2 regions of the Acidovorax sp. HDW3 genome follow, and region 2 is predicted to be linked to the other one. Evidence: riboswitches for the same ligand, from Rfam matches in the RefSeq annotation. Region 2 holds a riboswitch; the other holds the start of a gene.
The links. Region 2 has a riboswitch for thiamine pyrophosphate ahead of G7045_RS05660 (FAD-binding oxidoreductase). Riboswitches for the same ligand answer to the same signal wherever they lie in the genome.
Positions count from the first base shown of each region.

Region 1: it holds a riboswitch for thiamine pyrophosphate, as region 2 does, so the genes downstream of both, thiC (phosphomethylpyrimidine synthase ThiC) here and G7045_RS05660 (FAD-binding oxidoreductase) in region 2, are expected to answer to the same signal.

Region 1 is NZ_CP049885.1:2,461,109-2,469,514, forward strand. Features, by position in the region: gene G7045_RS11300 (hypothetical protein) at 1-98, shown strand, start outside; gene G7045_RS11305 (methyl-accepting chemotaxis protein) at 176-1,768, shown strand; gene thiC (phosphomethylpyrimidine synthase ThiC) at 1,853-3,733, opposite strand; TPP riboswitch at 3,824-3,943, opposite strand; gene G7045_RS11315 (hypothetical protein) at 4,290-4,508, shown strand; gene infA (translation initiation factor IF-1) at 4,531-4,797, shown strand; gene G7045_RS11325 (RNA-binding protein) at 4,864-5,169, shown strand; gene lpxC (UDP-3-O-acyl-N-acetylglucosamine deacetylase) at 5,354-6,277, opposite strand; gene ftsZ (cell division protein FtsZ) at 6,411-7,661, opposite strand; gene ftsA (cell division protein FtsA) at 7,839-8,406, opposite strand, start outside.
Region 2 is NZ_CP049885.1:1,261,519-1,269,924, forward strand. Features, by position in the region: gene G7045_RS05640 (hypothetical protein) at 157-2,256, shown strand; gene thiE (thiamine phosphate synthase) at 2,264-3,166, opposite strand; gene G7045_RS05650 (thiazole synthase) at 3,163-3,999, opposite strand; gene thiS (sulfur carrier protein ThiS) at 4,069-4,266, opposite strand; gene G7045_RS05660 (FAD-binding oxidoreductase) at 4,263-5,366, opposite strand; TPP riboswitch at 5,431-5,533, opposite strand; gene thiD (bifunctional hydroxymethylpyrimidine kinase/phosphomethylpyrimidine kinase) at 5,624-6,469, shown strand; gene G7045_RS05670 (NAD(P)/FAD-dependent oxidoreductase) at 6,473-7,516, opposite strand; gene fdxA (ferredoxin FdxA) at 7,516-7,845, opposite strand; gene G7045_RS05680 (sulfate adenylyltransferase subunit 1) at 8,026-8,406, opposite strand, start outside.

The DNA.
Region 1 (8,406 bases), 1.2 Mb from region 2:
AAGACGGCCAGCACCTGCTCGACATCCTCGATGCCACCGGCTGGCTGTTCGCGCAAAGCCCGCAACTGCACGCCCGCAACGGGCCGGCAACAATTTGAGGCTTTAGAACATATTGTCACATTTGCCAGGCACAGTCGGCAGCCAGCCCATCCGGGTCACTGTCTTTCTGTTGCATATGGCCACATCCTCCTTCCCCTCTGCCCCGTCGATTGGTACTTTGGGCCGACGCCTGCTGGCACTTTTTTTTCTGCTGCTCACACTCGGCCTGGCCGGTTCGGGCATGGGGCTGTGGGCGCTCGCGCGCATCGGCCAGGCCACCGACGACATCGTCACGCACCAGCTCGCACAAGAGCGCCTGCTGGCCGACGCCCAGCGCCTGCAGGCGCTCAACACCGAGCGTTACAAGGCCGTGGCGCTCAGCTCCGAACCTGAAGTGGGCGACGCCCTGGGCGCCGACATTGCCGCCACCGAGCAGCAATACGCCGCCCTGCTGGCGCCACTGGCACAGCAGCTGCAAGGCCGTGCCGAGCAAGCCCTGCTGGCGCAGGTGCACGCCAGCGCCCAAACTTTTGACACCGCGCGCCAGGCGCTCTTGCAGGCGCGCAGCTTTGGCCTGACGGCGCGCATCCACGCCGTCTACACGCAAGAATTCCTGCCCGCCGCACAGGCCCAGCAGGCGGCCCTGGCGGCGCTGGGCACGGCGCAGCGCCAGGCGATCGACGCCGATGCGCAGCAGGTGGCGCAGTGGAGCGCCCGCGCACGCCAGGCGCTGCTGCTGTTTGGCACGCTGGCGCTGGTGTTGGGATTGGCGCTGGTGCTGTGGCTGGTGCGCAGCATCACGCGCCCGATTGCCCTGGCGCGCGCCACGGCCGATCGCGTCGCCGCCCTGGATCTGCGCCGCAACATTGCCGGCCACGGGCGCGACGAGACCGGCCACATGCTCACCGCCCTGGCCACCATGCAAGAGGCCCTGCGCCGCCTGGCGCAGCAGGTGCGAGCCAGCGTGCACGGCCTGCACCAGGCCACGGGTGAGATGGCCAGCGGCAACGTCGATCTGGCGCTGCGCACCGACCAGGCCGCCGCCAGCCTGCAGCAAACCGCCGCCGCACTGGCGCAGGTGCAGCAGGCGGTGCAGCAGTCGGCCCACACCGCCGAGCGCACCGAGAGCCAGGCCGTGCACGCCGCCGCCCAGGCGCAGCATGGCCAGCAGGTGGTGGCGCAGGTGGGGCAGAGCATGGCGGCGCTCGAGGGCAGCGCAGCGCGCATCGGCGCCATTACGGGCGTGATCGACGCCCTGGCTTTCCAGACCAATTTGCTCGCGCTCAACGCCGCCATCGAGGCCGCCCACGCCGGCGAGTTCGGGCGCGGCTTTGGCGTCGTCGCCGGCGAGGTGCGCCAGCTCGCCGGTCGTTCCGCCGAGGCGGCGCGTGAGATCAAGGCGCTGATCGAGCAGGCGCAGCAGCAGATCACCCACAGCAGCGCTCTGACGCAGGCAGCCGACGCACGCATGGCGCAGGTGGCCGACGCCATCGCGCACACGGCGCGCGCCATGCACGACATCCGCGCCCACAGCCAAGCGCAGCGCAGCGACATCAGCGCCATCGGCCAGGCGCTCAATCAGCTCGACCATATGACGCAGAAAAACGCCGCCCTGGCCGAACAATCCGTGGGTGCCACGGCGCAGCTGCGCGGCCAGGCGGACGAACTCAGCGCCCTGGTCAGCCGCTTCATCCTGCCCGAGGCAGCGCCCCTGGCGCTATCTATTTGAGAGCTGCTAGCGCTCAAAAACAAAGGGGTTGAAAGGGAAAACCCTTTCAACCCCTTGTCCAGCAAGCGTCAGGCGCTCACATTTTTATGCTTTGTCGGCGTGGATGGGAATGTAGAACTCACCGCCCGCGCGGTTGAATTCCTGCGCCTTCTGCGCCATGCCCTCGGCCAGCGCTGCGCCTTCGGCCACGCCCTTGGCGGCGGCAAAGTCGCGCACCTCCTGCGTGATCTTCATCGAGCAGAACTTGGGGCCGCACATGCTGCAGAAGTGCGCCACCTTGGCCGCGTCCTTGGGCAGCGTCTCGTCGTGGTATTCCTGCGCCGTTTCGGGGTCCAGGCCGAGGTTGAACTGGTCTTGCCAGCGGAAGTCAAAACGCGCCTGGCTGAGCGCATCGTCGCGCGCCCGTGCGCCCGGGTGCCCCTTGGCCACGTCGGCCGCGTGCGCGGCGATCTTGTAGGCAATGATCCCTTGCTTCACATCATCGCGGTCGGGCAGGCCCAGGTGCTCCTTGGGCGTGACGTAGCACAGCATGGCCGTGCCCATCCAGCCGATCATGGCGGCGCCAATGGCGCTGGCGATGTGGTCGTAGCCGGGGGCGATGTCGATGGTCAGCGGGCCCAGGGTGTAGAACGGCGCCTCGTGGCAGGTCTTGAGCTGCTCGGTCATGTTGGCCTGGATCATGTGCATGGGCACGTGGCCGGGGCCTTCGATCATGGTCTGCACGTCGTGCTTCCAGGCGATTTGCGTCAGCTCGCCCAGGGTGTGCAGCTCGGCAAACTGGGCTTCGTCGTTGGCGTCGGAGGCGCAGCCGGGGCGCAGGCCGTCGCCCAGGCTGAAGGCCACGTCGTACGCCTTCATGATGTCGCAGATGTCCTCAAAGTGCGTGTAGAGGAAGCTTTCCTTGTGGTGCGCCATGCACCACTTGGCCATGATGGAGCCGCCGCGCGAGACGATGCCCGTGCGCCGTGCGGCGGTGAGGTGGATGTAGGCCAGGCGCACGCCAGCGTGGATGGTGAAGTAGTCCACGCCCTGCTCGGCCTGCTCGATCAGCGTGTCGCGGAAGATTTCCCAGGTCAAATCTTCGGCAATGCCGCCGACCTTTTCCAGCGCCTGGTAGATGGGCACGGTGCCAATCGGCACGGGCGAGTTGCGCACGATCCAGTCGCGCGTGGTGTGGATGTTCTTGCCGGTGGACAGATCCATGACGTTGTCCGCACCCCAGCGGATGGCCCAGACCAGCTTTTCCACTTCTTCCTCGATGCTGGAGGTGACGGCGGAGTTGCCGATGTTGGCGTTGATTTTGACCAGGAAGTTGCGCCCGATGGCCATGGGCTCGACCTCGGGGTGGTTGATGTTGGCCGGGATGATGGCGCGGCCCCGGGCGACTTCATCGCGCACGAATTCGGGGGTGATGATTTTGGGAATCATGGCACCCAGCGGGTTGCCAGCCAGGCGCTTTTCGCGCGCGGCATCCTGCATGTACTGCGCCATCCACTCGCGCTTGCCGTTCTCGCGCAGGGCCACGTATTCCATCTCGGGGGTGATGATGCCTTGGCGTGCGTAGTGCATCTGCGTCACGTTGCGGCCAGACTTGGCGCGCAGCGGCGCGCGCTGCAGGGCAGCGGCCTCCAGGCGCAGCTGGGCCAGGCGGGCAGCGTCTTCGCTCTTGCTGCCGTCGTCCAGGGCGACAGGCTTGCGGCCCTCGTAGCTTTCGGTGTCGCCACGCTCGGCAATCCAGGCGCCGCGCACGCTGGCCAGGCCCTTTTTCACGTCGATGGTGGCGGCAGGGTCGGTGTAGGGGCCGGAGGTGTCGTACACGCTCACCACCTCGCCATTGGTCAGCTGAATGTCGCGCACCGGCACGCGCAGGTCGGCGCGGCTGCCGGTGATGAAGTTCTTGGTGGAGGCGGGGAAGGACTCGCGCGTGCGGGCGAGCAAGGTGGCGAAGCTGTCGGGGGCGTTCATGGCGGGCATTCCTCAAAACACGGGGGTGGAATGCTCCGCAATTGCCGGGGGTCGCGCCACGCGGCCCTGGTAAAGCCCACGCGCGCACCTGTCCCCGACTGCAGCTCTTCTTACGCTGGTACGACCCAGATCAAGTTCGCGGTTTCGGTGGGTGGGCCCACCATCTCAGCACGCCTGAAACCCGTTCTTCGTGCACCCCGGAGCAGGCGCAGAGTATAGGCACAAGTCCCCTCCCATGCGCCGGGCATGTTGCATCCCCAAAATACAGCGCATTATTTTGATGCCCCTTGAAATTTCAGGAAAAATACAGGATACTCCGCAGGTTCACTGCTTTATTGCCCGCCTTTGCAGTGTCCACACATCAATACGCCATCTCCCCCGTATTGCTCGCAGCCGCAGACACAGACACACCCAGTGCATCGGCTCGCACACCGGCGTGCTTTCCCGGAAATTCGCACATCGCCCCCACCGAATTTCATTCTCCCTCAGCCTATTGCTGCGGGGTTCTTGCTCCTTTCCAGATGGCCGGTGCCCAGCGCGTGCGTCATCTCTATTCATGTTTTCCACATCACACACCGAGCGCGTCGGCGACTATGTCGTCACGCCTCTCGCAAAGTCCACTGAACAGGGCTTTTTCATTGCCTCGGTCTCCATCCGCCGGGGTGTATACGACCGTATTTTTCGTTTTATCCCGCGCTTTTCCTGCGCGGCCCAAGCCGCGCAATATGCCCTGACTGAAGGACGCAGCCTGGTGCTGTCCAATCAGCTGGGCTGATGCGCCACAACCAAGGAGCCTCGTGGCCAAAGAAGAACTCATTGAAATGCAGGGGAAGGTCGATGAAGTCCTGCCCGATTCCCGTTACCGTGTGACGCTTGAAAACGGGCACCAGCTCATCGCCTACACCGGCGGGAAAATGCGCAAACACCGCATCAAAGTGCTCGCTGGCGACCGCGTCACCCTGGAGATGTCGCCCTACGACCTGAACAAAGGCCGCCTGACATTCCGGCACATTGAACAACGCGCTGGTGGCGCCCCCCGGCCTGCCCAGCCGCGCCGGCGTTAACCGCCCTTTTTACCCCCTTGCCTGCCAGCTTCTTGCTTGCAGGCTTTTCTTACTGAAAGTACACCCATGAACAACAAACTGTATGTCGGCAATCTGGCCTACTCTGTCAACAATGAAACCTTGATCGGACTCTTTTCCGAATTCGGCACAGTCACCAGCGCCAAGGTCATGATGGACCGCGATACGGGTCGCTCCAAAGGCTTTGGTTTTGTCGAAATGGACAACGAAGCACAGGCCAAGGCCGCCATTGATGGCACGAATGGTAAGTCTGTGGACGGCCGCAGCTTGACCGTCAACATTGCCCGCCCGATGGAGCCGCGCCAGAACTTTGGCGGCGGTGATCGGGGCGGCTACCGCAACCAGCGTTATTGACCCCAGCCCGAAGGGGAGCGACTATTGATCCGGCTCGGTGAGGTCTCAAATCCCGTTCGGGCTGAGCTGGGCCTGTCCTGAGCTTGACGAAGGGTCAAAGCCCTTCGACAAGCTCAGGGCGAGCGGTTCAAACTTCACAGGGCCGAATCAATAGGAACATAGCCCCCTTCCAGAACGCCCCGCTTCACCAGGCGCGCACTGGCTGCGCCAGCCCCTGCGGGGCCTGGCGCTCGTCGGCAAAGCTCACCACCTCCCAGGCCTGGGGCTGGGCCAGCAGGGCGCGCAGCAGCTGGTTGTTCATGGCGTGGCCGCTGCGAAAGGCGCTGTAGGCGGCCAGCAGCGGCTTGCCGATGAGGTACAGGTCGCCCATGGCGTCGAGGATTTTGTGCTTGGCGAACTCATCGTCGTAGCGCAGGCCGTCGGCGTTGAGCACCTTGTAGTCGTCCATGACGATGGCGTTATCGAGCCCGCCGCCCAGCGCCAGGCCGTGGGTGCGCAGCATTTCGACGTCGCGCGTAAAGCCAAAGGTGCGGGCACGGGCGATGTCGCGCGCGTAGTTGCCGGCGCCCAGGTCAAACTCCACGCACTGGCCAGTGGAATCCACCGCCGGGTGCGCAAAATCGATCTCGAAGCGCAGCTTGAAGCCGTGGTACGGCTCCAGGCGCGCCCACTTGAGCTGCGCCCCGGCGCCTTCGCGCACCTCCACCGGCTGCGTCACGCGGATGAAACGCTTGGGCGCTTTTTGCAGCTGCACGCCGGCGCTTTGCAGCAAGAAGACGAACGATGCCGACGAACCATCGAGGATCGGCACCTCTTCGGCGGTGATGTCGATGTAGAGGTTGTCCAGCCCCAGGCCGGCGCAGGCCGACATGATGTGCTCGACGGTGTGCACCTTGGCGCTGCCCACGCCAATGGTCGAAGCCATGCGCGTATCGACCACGGCGTCGGCACTGATCGGGATATCCACCGGCTCGGGCAAATCCACGCGCCGAAAGACGATGCCGGTATCGGGCTGGGCCGGGCGCAGCGTGAGTTCCACGCGCTGGCCGCTGTGCAGGCCCACGCCGACGGCGCGGGTCAAGGTCTTGATCGTGCGTTGCTGGAGCATAGGGGGGAAATTTTAGTCGGCCCACCTTGGGCTGGCATGGCGGCGTCGCTATCGCCGCCATGCAATAAATCAACATTAAAAAATAAAAGCCGCCGGCATGACCGGCGGCTTTTGCGTGACGAAAGTCCGAAACTCAGTCCGCCTGCTTGCGCAGGAAAGCGGGAATTTCCAGATCGTCCATGCCGCCGGACGCCAGGGCATCCACCTTGGCGGCTGCCTGGTTGCGGTTGTTGCGCCACACGCTGGGCACTTGCATCCCGGCGTAATCGCTACCGGCTGCGCCACCCGTGATGGTGCCGGTAATGCCGCTGGCGCTGCCCATGGTGGGGGCAGAACCGCCGCCCATGGGCATGGCGTAGGCAACGTTGTCGGTGCCGGTGCGCAGCGCGCCCTGCACCACCTGCATGGACTGGCGGCGCACGTTCGGGCGCTGCAAGCCGGTGGCGACGACGGTGACGCGGATCTCGTCGCCCAGGCTGTCGTCGTAGGCGGCGCCGTAGATCACGTGCGCATCGGGCGCGGCGTAGGCGTTGACGGTGCTCATCGCCTGGCCGGACTCGGCCATCTTCAGCGCGCCCCGGGCCGCCGTGACCAGCACCAGCACGCCCTTGGCGCCCGAGAGGTCAATGCCTTCGAGCAGCGGGCAGGCAATGGCCTGCTCGGCGGCGATGCGCGCGCGGTCCGGGCCGCTGGCGGTGGCCGTGCCCATCATGGCGCGGCCAGGCTCGCCCATCACCGTGCGCACGTCTTCAAAGTCCACGTTCACCAGGCCGTAGTCGTTGATGATTTCGGCAATGCCGCCGACGGCGTTTTTCAGCACGTCGTTGGCCTGGGCGAAGGCTTCTTCCTGGGTGATGTCGTTGCCCAGCACCTCGATCAGCTTTTCGTTGAGCACCACGATGAGCGAATCGACGTTGGCCTCGAGCTCGGCCAGGCCGTCGTCGGCGTTCTTCATGCGGCGGCTGCCTTCCCACTCGAAGGGCTTGGTGACCACGCCCACGGTGAGGATGCCCATTTCCTTGGCGATGCGCGCAATCACGGGTGCGGCGCCGGTGCCGGTGCCGCCGCCCATGCCAGCGGTGATGAACAGCATGTGCGCGCCCTGAATGGCCTGGCGGATATCGGCCTCGGCACTCTCGGCCGCTTCGCGCGCCTTGTCGGGCTTGCTGCCTGCACCCAGGCCGGTGCCGCCGAGCTGGATGTGGCGGTGCGCCGTGCTGCGCGCGAGCGCCTGCGCATCCGTGTTGGCGCAAACAAATTCCACGCCCTGTACCGAGCGCACGATCATGTGCTCGACAGCGTTGCCGCCGCCGCCGCCGACACCGATCACCTTGATCTGCGTACCTTGGTTGAACTCTTCGGACTCGATCATTTCGATGCTCATGTGGATGCTCCTGAACTACTCTAAAAAATACTGTTGTCTATAGGGAAAAGGATAAACGACACCAACCCGCTTTCAACCCACTTTGGGACCAAAACGGCGGCCCGGTACTCACCCCGGTGCCGCGTGCACGGCGCCTGGGACCGGCGCGAACGAACCAGATACGGTGCAGGGGCATGGTCAGAACGTCCCCACAATGAAATCTTTGAACCGGCCCAGCACGGTTTTCATGGAACCGCCCTGGGCCGCCACCTTGAAGCCGCGCAGGCGCGCCAGGCGTGCCTCTTCGAGCTGCCCCATGACGGTGGCTGCGCGCGGCTGGGCGACCATATCGGCCAGCGCGCTTGCATATTTGGGTACGCCCCGGCGCACGGGCTTCAAGAAAATGTCTTCGGCCAGCTCGACCATGCCAGGCATGACGGCGCTGCCGCCGGTGAGCACGATGCCCGAGGACAGCACCTCCTCGTAGCCCGAATCGCGGATGGCGCGGTGCACCAGGGAGAAAATTTCTTCCACGCGCGGCTCGATCACGCCGGCGAGCACCTGGCGGCTCAAGAGGCGCGGCCCCCGGTCGCCCAGGCCCGGCACCTCGACCTGCACCTCGGGGTCGGCCAGCAGCTGCTTGGCGTAGCCGTTCTCGACCTTGATGTCCTCGGCGTCCTTGGTCGGCGTGCGCAGCGCCATGGCAATGTCGCTGGTGATGAGGTCGCCCGCCGCCGGAATGACGGCCGTGTGGCGGATGGCGCCG
Region 2 (8,406 bases):
GCTATTTAATTGTTTGATACGATTGTTTTTCATAATCGAGTTTTGCACCCCTTTTCTGCTGCTGTCAGCGGGGCCATCCATGCCAGAATGGCCTGCACAAAAAAAGAAACTACTGTGAAAAAACGTCACATTCTTCTGGGGAGTAGCCTCTGTGCCATGGCGTGCAGCGTGGCGGCCCTGACTTTGGGCCCCAGCCACAGCACGGTGGTGTTGGGCGCGCCGATTGATTTGGTTTTCCCCGTCGAGCCCGACCCCGGCATGAGCCTGGCCGAAGCCTGCTTGAAGGCGCGGGTGATCGACGGCGAGCTGGAGGTGGGCGCCTCGCTCGTGCGCGTCAGCCCTGTGCCGGCGCGCGCCGGACACAGCCCGGCAGTGCGGGTGCAGGCCTTTACGGCGGCGCGCGAGCCGGTGCTGCAAGTGATCCTGATGGCGGGTTGCCAGGGCGCCGTCTCGCGCAGCTACACCTTTTTGACCGAGCCGCCGCTGTCTGCGCGCGGCCTGCAGGCACCGATTGACGTGGCGCGCCTGGCGCCGCCGGTGGCCGCTAAAACAGCCGCCGCCGCAGAGGCTGCGGCTGAAAAACCAGGCCGCCGCGCGCCGGCGCGCACCAAGGCCCAGCCCCAGGACGGCAGCGCAGCCCCCGCCCCCAAAGCCCTGCGCCCGGCAGCGCCGGCACGCAAGGCGGCCCCCCTGCCGTCGCCGCTGCCCACGGTGCGTGAGCGGCTGGTGATGGAGCCCCTGGAATTTTTCAGCGACACCGCTGCCACGCTGCACCTGAGCACCACCTTGACGCTGCCGCCGGGCGAGCCCGATGCGGCCGCGCGCGCGCAGGCGCTGGCGCTGTGGCAGGTGCTGCGCGCCGAGCCCCAAGAGCTGGCAGCGCACATGCAGGCCCAGGCCCAGGTCGAGCGCCTGAGCGCCGACCTGGCCCAGGCGCAAAGCCAGGGCAGCCAGGTGCGGGCCGACCTGGCAGTGGCGCAGGCGCAGCTCGAAAGAATGCAAGAGGAGCGCTTTGCCCCCGCCGTGGTCTATGGCCTGGGTGGGGCCGTGCTGCTGCTCGCTGGCCTGCTGGGCTGGAGCTGGCGGCGCGGCCAGCAGCGCCAGGGCCAGCAGCAGCGTGCCTGGCGCGATTCGGTGGCGCACGCGGTGGCGCTCGGGCAAAACTCCGTGCCTGCGCAGCCGTCAGCGCCTGCAACCGTGCCCGCGACGATGCCAGCGCCAGCGCCAGAACCGGCGCCGGCCATGGCCTCGGCCTCGGCCTCGGCCTCCGTGCCGCTGGCGCAGGGGAGCGATGAATCGCCCACCTTGCCGCTGCCAACGGCTTTGCCGTCGGCACAGCAGCCAGCGCCGCAGCGGGTGCAGGCGCAGCAGCCGGCGGCAACGCTTTCGGCCAACCAGGCCGCGCTGCAGCTCGTCAACCCCGAGGAGCTGTTCGACATCTTGCAGCAGGCCGAATTTTTCATCTCCGTGGGCGAGCACGAACAGGCCATTGCCGTGCTGCGCCAGCACATTGCCGAGCGTGGTGCCAGCTCGCCCTTTAGCTACCTGGAGCTGCTGCGCCTGTACCACCAGCTTGGGCGGGCCGATGATTTCGAGCTGCTGCGCACGCAGTTCATGCGCCGCTTCAACGCCGAGCTGCAGCCTTTTGCCCGCTTTGCCGACCAGGGGCGCAACCTGCTGTACTACACGGATGCCTTGGCGGAAATCGAGGAGCAGTGGACATCGGCCTCGGTGCTGGGGCTGCTCGAAGGCTATTTGTTTTTGCAAGAAGGCCAGGGTGCCAGTGCCCCGGCTTTTGACCTGGCCGCTTACGACGATCTGCTGCTCTTGCTGAGCATTGCCCAGACCACCCCGGCCAGCGCCCGGGGCGCACCGCCGCCGCGCCAGCGCACCACGCCGCTGGGGCCGCCGGCGGCGCCGGCGCTGCCCGAGGTGCAGCCGGCTGCGCCCGACTGGGGCCAGGCGTCGAGCGAGCCGCCGCAGCCGGTGGCGGCGCAGACGCTCGATTTTTTGCTCGATGACCTGGCGCTCGAACCCTACAGCCGCCCCGCGCCCCTGGCGGCCAAGCCGCTGTCGCAGGCCATGCTGGACGTGGACTTGAGCGCGCCCCCACCCATCACCTTGAACGATTTGCCCGACATGGCCCCCACCCCGGCGCCCGCGCCAGGCCAGGCCGTGGGTTTTGGCGCCAGCGACGACAAATTCGAGCTGCGCTTTGAACTGGAGCACAAAGAGCGGCCTGGGCCGCGCTTTTGACGCCGGCTCAGGCGGCCAGCAGCTGCAATAGCTGCTGCGCCTGCTGCTCCGGCTCGGGCGCCTGGACCAGGGCGCGCACCACCGCGATCGAGCCCACGCCGGTGGCGCGGATGGCGCCAAACTGCTCCGCCCCAATGCCGCCAATGGCGACCAGCGGGTAGCCCGCCAGCAGCTGCACATAGGCCGTGAGCCGCGCCAGGCCCTGGGGGGCTGTGGCCATTTTTTTCAGCGTCGTGGGGAACACGGCACCCAGGGCGATGTAGCTCGGCGCCACGGCGTCGGCACGCAGCATCTCGGCGTAGCCGTGGGTGCTCAGGCCCAGGCGCAGGCCGCTGGCGCGCAGCGCGGCGAGCTCGGCAGCGCTGAGTGCATCGAGGTCTTCCTGCCCCAGGTGCACGCCGTAGGCGCCGGCGGCGATGGCTTCGCGCCAATGGTCGTTGATGAACAGCCGCGCGCCCGTGCCCTGCACGGCGGTCACGGCGGCGTGCACCTCCTGCGCCACCACGGCAGCCTCTTCACTCTTGCAGCGCAGCTGCAGCGTGGGCACGCCGGCGCGGGCCATGCGCGCCACCCAGGCGGCGTCGGGCAGCACGGCGTACAGGCCCAGTTGCGCCGGGCAGGCGGGGAAGGCGCCGGCGCGTGCGCGCCCCTGCACGCCAAAGTCGCGCCCGTCGGCGGGCCAGAGCGTGGCGTCAAACTGGCCCAGGCGGGCGCTTTGGCGCTCCCAGGCCTGGGCCAGGCACTGCGCGTCGGCGGCGATAAAACCCAGCTGGCTGCAGGCCGCGAGCGCGCCCTGGTAGATGCTGCTGGCATGGGCCGGGCTGGGGGGCGTTGGTTGGGCGGCAAAACCCTGCCAGCGGGCGGCGTGAGCGGTGACGATGGCCTGCGCCAAAGCGGCGGCGCTGTTCATGCGCGCGCCTGCTCGTGGTGCCAGAAGGGCGTGCCCAGCACCGGCGTGCTCGGCTGCGCGGCCTCTTGCTGCGCCATGGCGCCGGCACGGCGTGCGGCGCGGCCGGCGGCGACGGCGTCGGCAAAGGCGCCGGCCATGGCCACGGGGTCTTGCGCCAGGGCGACGGCGGTGTTGAGCAGCACGCCGTCAAAGCCCCATTCCATCACCTGGCAGGCGTGCGAGGGCAGGCCCAGGCCGGCATCGACCAGCAGCGGCACGGCCAGGCGCTCGCGCAAGAGCTGCAGGGCGTAGGGGTTCATGGGCCCGCGCCCGGTGCCAATCGGTGCGGCCCAGGGCATGATGGCCTGGCAGCCGACATCGACCAGGCGCTGGCATTGCACCAGGTCTTCGGTGCAGTAGGGCAGCACCTGAAAGCCGTCTTTGATGAGCAGGGCGGCGGCTTCGATGGTGCGCTGGCTGTCGGGCTGCAGGGTGTAGTCGTCGCCGATGACTTCGAGCTTGATCCAGGGCGTGTCGAAGACTTCGCGCGCCATCTGCGCCGTCGTCACGGCTTCTTGCACGCTGTGGCAGCCGGCGGTGTTGGGCAGCACCGGCACCTGCAGTTTCTTCAGCAGCTCCCAAAAGCCGTGGCCGCCCTGGCTGCCGGTGTTGACGGCGTTGATGCCCTGGCGGCGCAGCGAGGCCGTGACCATGGCCGGCCGCGCGCGGGCCACGGCCGCTTCGAGCAGCGCCGGCGAGGGGTAGCGCGCCGTGCCCAGCAGCAGGCGGCTGGCAAAGCGCTGGCCGTAGAGTACGAGCGCGTCTTGGGGTTCGGTTGCGGTGGGGGTCGTCATGTGGATTACTCCTGTTTTGATAGCTGCTGGCGCTTGTCTGGCAAGCGCTAGAGCCATTTTTTATTGGTATCAGCCGCCGGTCACGGGGGAGATGACCTCGACCGCGTCGCCCTCGTGCAGCGCGCAGCTGGCGTAGGCGCTGCGCGGCACGAAGGAGGTGTTCACGGCCACGGCAAATGGTGGGCGCGCGGCGAGGGCGGCGAGGGCATCTTGCACCGTGGCGGCGTCCGGCAGGGTGAAGGGCTGCTGGTTGATGGTGACGTTCATTCGAAGGCCGGCCCTTGCAGGGCAATGCCCCATTGCTGCGCCAGCGCGCTGCTGCCCTGGGTGAGCAGCTGCAGGGCGGCGTCGTGCAGCGCGGGCGCCTGCATGAAGCCGTGGCGGTACATGCCGTTGAGCTCCAGCACCCGGGGCTGGATTTGGCGGATGGCGGGCTGGTTGTCGGGCAGGGTGGGGCGGCAGTGGGTGTTGAGCTCCAGGATGCGGCCCTCGGCAAAGCCGCTGTGGATGGCGTACACGGCGCTCAGCAGCTCCAGCGCCGAGCGCACGCTCACGCCCGAGCGGTCGTCCGATTCGATCTCGGTGGCGCCGATGACGAACACATGGTTTTCCTTGGGCGCGACGTAGATGGCGTAGCGCGGGTGCACCAGGCGCGTGGGGCGCGCGAGCGTGACCTCGGGGGCGTGGATGCGGATGACCTCGCCGCGTACGCCGCGCACCTGCGGCCATTGGCGGGCGGCGCCAATGCCCCGGCAGTCGAGCAGCCAGTCCGGGCCGCCGGCCTGGCCGGGGGTGAAGTCGCCCACCTCGCGCGGGCTGTGCCAGTGCGCCTGCACGCCCAGCTGCTGCATCTGCAGCGTGAGGGCGGCAAACAGCTGGCGGTTGTCGATCTGGCCTTCGCCCGGCAGCAGCAGGCCCTGGGCAAAGCGCCCGGCCAGGGCCGGGTCGGCCTGGGCCACGCCCTCGGCGTCCAGGGCCTGCATGTCCGGCAGGCCGCTGACCTGGCCCCGGGTGCGCTCGAACAGGCTGCGCAGGCGCGCCGCCTCGGGCGCGTCCTGGCGGTGCCAGACGACGAGGGTGCCGTTTTGCTGCCAGTACACCGGCGCCGGCAGCGCTGCGATCAGCTCGGGCCAGCGCGTGAGCGCGTGCTGGCCCATGCGCACGATGTTGGCCTCGGCCACCACCGATTCGGCCAGGGGCGCGACCATGGCGGCGGCCACCGTGGCGGCCGAGCCCTCGCCGGCCGGGCCGGCGGCGTCGAAAATCTCCACCCGGTGTCCCTGGCGTGCCAGGCTGGTGGCCAGCAGGCGCCCGAGCAGGCCGGCGCCGAGGATGGTGATGGAGGAGGAAGCAGCGAGGGTGTGCATGGCGAGGTGTCCGCAGTCCTGAAAAGGTTCAAGGGAGGGGACAAAACGCGGGGCGCGGGCAGGCGCTGCGCCGGTGAAAACTCCCCACGCCAGCATGATCTGGATCGGGTGCGGAGGGTGTTTCTCAGCCGGCCATCTGCACGATGGAGGCACCCCTGTTTCGTCCGTGGCGGCGATTACAGCACAGCCCGCAAGGCCCTGGGCTTGACCTGGGGCAGATCGTGGGCACGCTGCTGGCAGCGGCCATAATTTTCACCATGACCCGTTTGCACGACTTTCCCACTGCGCGCCGCTACGTGCGCGTGCTCTCCATCGCCGGCTCCGACAGCGGCGGCGGCGCCGGTATCCAGGCCGACCTCAAAACCTTCAGCGCCCTGGGCTGCTACGGCATGACGGCGGTGAGCGCCATCACGGCGCAAAACACCTGCGGCGTGCGCGCCATCCACGGCGTGCCGCCAGACATCCTGCGCGCGCAGATTGCCGCCGTGGTGGAAGACATCGGCGTCGATGCCGTCAAGATCGGCATGTTGCATTCGCCCGAGGTGGTGGCCGTGGTGGCCCAGGCGATCCGCGAGTACCAGCTGGCGCAGGTGGTGCTCGACCCGGTGATGGTCGCCACCAGCGGCGACCGCCTGATGGCCGAGGAAACCGTGGCCGTGCTGGTGCGCGAGCTGTTTCCCCTGGCCACCGTCGTCACCCCCAACCTGGACGAGGCGGCGCTGCTGCTGGGCCGGCCGGTGGCCGATGCGGATGCGCTGGACGCAGCGGCGCAGGCGCTGCTGGCGTTGGGCGCGCGCGCCGTGCTGCTCAAGGGCGGGCACCTGCCTGGCGACTGGGTGGTGGACCTGCTGGCCCAGCCCGGTGCGCCGCTGCAGCGCCTGGAGAGTGCGCGCATCGCCACGCCCAACGGCCACGGCACGGGCTGCACGCTGTCGTCGGCGGTGGCGGCGTATTTGGCCCAGGGCCTGCCGCTGGCGCAGGCCGTGGCGCAGGCACGCGCCTACATCCTGGGCGCCATTGCGGCGGGCGCAGGCGTGCGCACCGGCAGCGGCCAGGGGCCGCTCAACCATGGCTTTGCGCCGCTGGCGCAGCTGCAGCGCTGAAAATTAAGAAACGCCCAGGCGCTGCTGCAGCAAGGCGCTGCTGCTGGTGTATTCGAGCGCAATTTTGTCCCCGGCCAGCCATTCGGCGGCGGCAAAGGCGGCCAGCGTGGCCTCGTGAAAGCCGCAGGCGATGAGCTTGCGCTTGCCGGGGTAGCTGACGGCGTCGCCCACGGCGTAGATGCCGGGCACGCGGGTGGCAAAAGTGGCCGGATCGACCACGAGCTGCTTGCGTTCGAGCTGCAGGCCCCAGTCGGCAATGGGGCCCAGGCGCGGCACCAGGCCCAGGCGCACGATGAGCTGATCCAGGGGTATCTGGCGTGGTGGGCCTTCGGGGGGCAGGATTTCGAGTGCCGTCAGGCGCCCCTGCTGCTGCACGGCGCCGCAGGCCACGCCGATGGTGACGTGGATGCGCCCGGCTGCGCGCAGCGTGTGCAGTTGCGCCAGCAGCTCTGGCGGGGCGTCGAACACGTCGCGCCGGTGCTGCAGGGTGATGTGTGCGGCCCGCCGGGCCTCGGGGGCCGTGGCGCAGTCAATGGCCTGCTGCACGGCCGCCTCGCCCCCGCCGTGGATGACGATGCGCAGGCCCGCCAGGCAGGCCCGGGGCGGCAGCTGGTGCAGCAGCTGGGTGCCACCAAAGACTTCCAGCCCCGGCAGTTTGAGCGTGCGCGGCACAAAGGCGCCGACGCCGCTGGCGACGAACACGCAGCGCGCCTGCACCGCCGTTCCCTGGGCCGTGCGCAGGAGAAAACCGCCTTCGGGCAGGATTTCGAGCTGCTCCACCGGCGCGCCCAGTTGCCACTGCGGTGCAAAGGGCTGGATTTGCGTGGAGAGGCGCTGCACCAGTTCATTGCCGGTGCAGGCGGGCAGGGCGGGAATGTCGTAGATCGGCTTGTCGCCGTAGAGCTGGGCGCATTGCCCGCCGGGGGCGGGCAGGGCGTCGAACACATGCGCGCGCAGGCCCTGCAGGCCGAGCTGGAAGACCTGGTACAGGCCCACCGGCCCTGCGCCGATGACGGCGGCGTCGGTCTGCAGGGGCAGCTGCGGCATCAGCGCTGCAGGTCTTTGATCTTGCCGGGCTGGCCGTTGAACTCGTCGGCGTCGGGCAGGGCGGCCTTGCGCTTGGTGATCGCCTTCCAGCCGGGGGCATTGGTCAGCTCGGCGTTGATCTTGATGAAGGGATGCTCGGCGGCGGGCAGGTCTTCTTCGGCAAAGATGGCGTTGGCCGGGCACTCGGGCACGCAGACGGCGCAGTCGATGCATTCATCGGGGTTGATGACCAGCATGTTCGGGCCTTCGACGAAGCAATCGACGGGGCACACGTCCACACAGTCGGTGTATTTGCACTTGATACAGTTTTCGGCAACAACGTGGGTCATGGGTGTTCAGTTCTTTAAATAAAAAAGCAAGGCTTGCACCAACAGCGCCGTGACAGGGGTGGCCCGGGGCGCAACGCGGTTGGTACAAGTCCTGAAAGGGGTAACCCCCGATTTTAGGTGCTGGTACGGGGCTTGCCGCGTAGGCAGCCCCGAGAGGGTTGGGGTGAAACTTGACCCCTGTCAATTCACCAGCACAGCGCCCGCCGTCTTGTGGCTGGCGGTATCCACCAAAATCATCGCGCCCAGCACCCGGGCGCGGGTAAATGGCGCGGCGGGCAGGGGTTCTTGCAGCAGCAGTTCCACATGGCCGATGGCGTTGGGCGCCAGTTCTGCAGCGTCCTGTGCGGCCAGGGTGTGGATGTCGAGCTGGTGCACCACGCGGCGCACCTTGGCCTTGACCCAGCGGTGGCCGTGCAGCGCCCAGTACACGCGCCCGGCGACCAGGGGCTCGTCGTCCATCCAGGCCACCGTGGCCTGCAGCTCGCGCTGGCCGGGCCAGGGGCTTTGCGGCGCGGGGGTGTCGAAGTCGTCCTCGGCGGCCTGCACCGCTTGCGGCGCGGC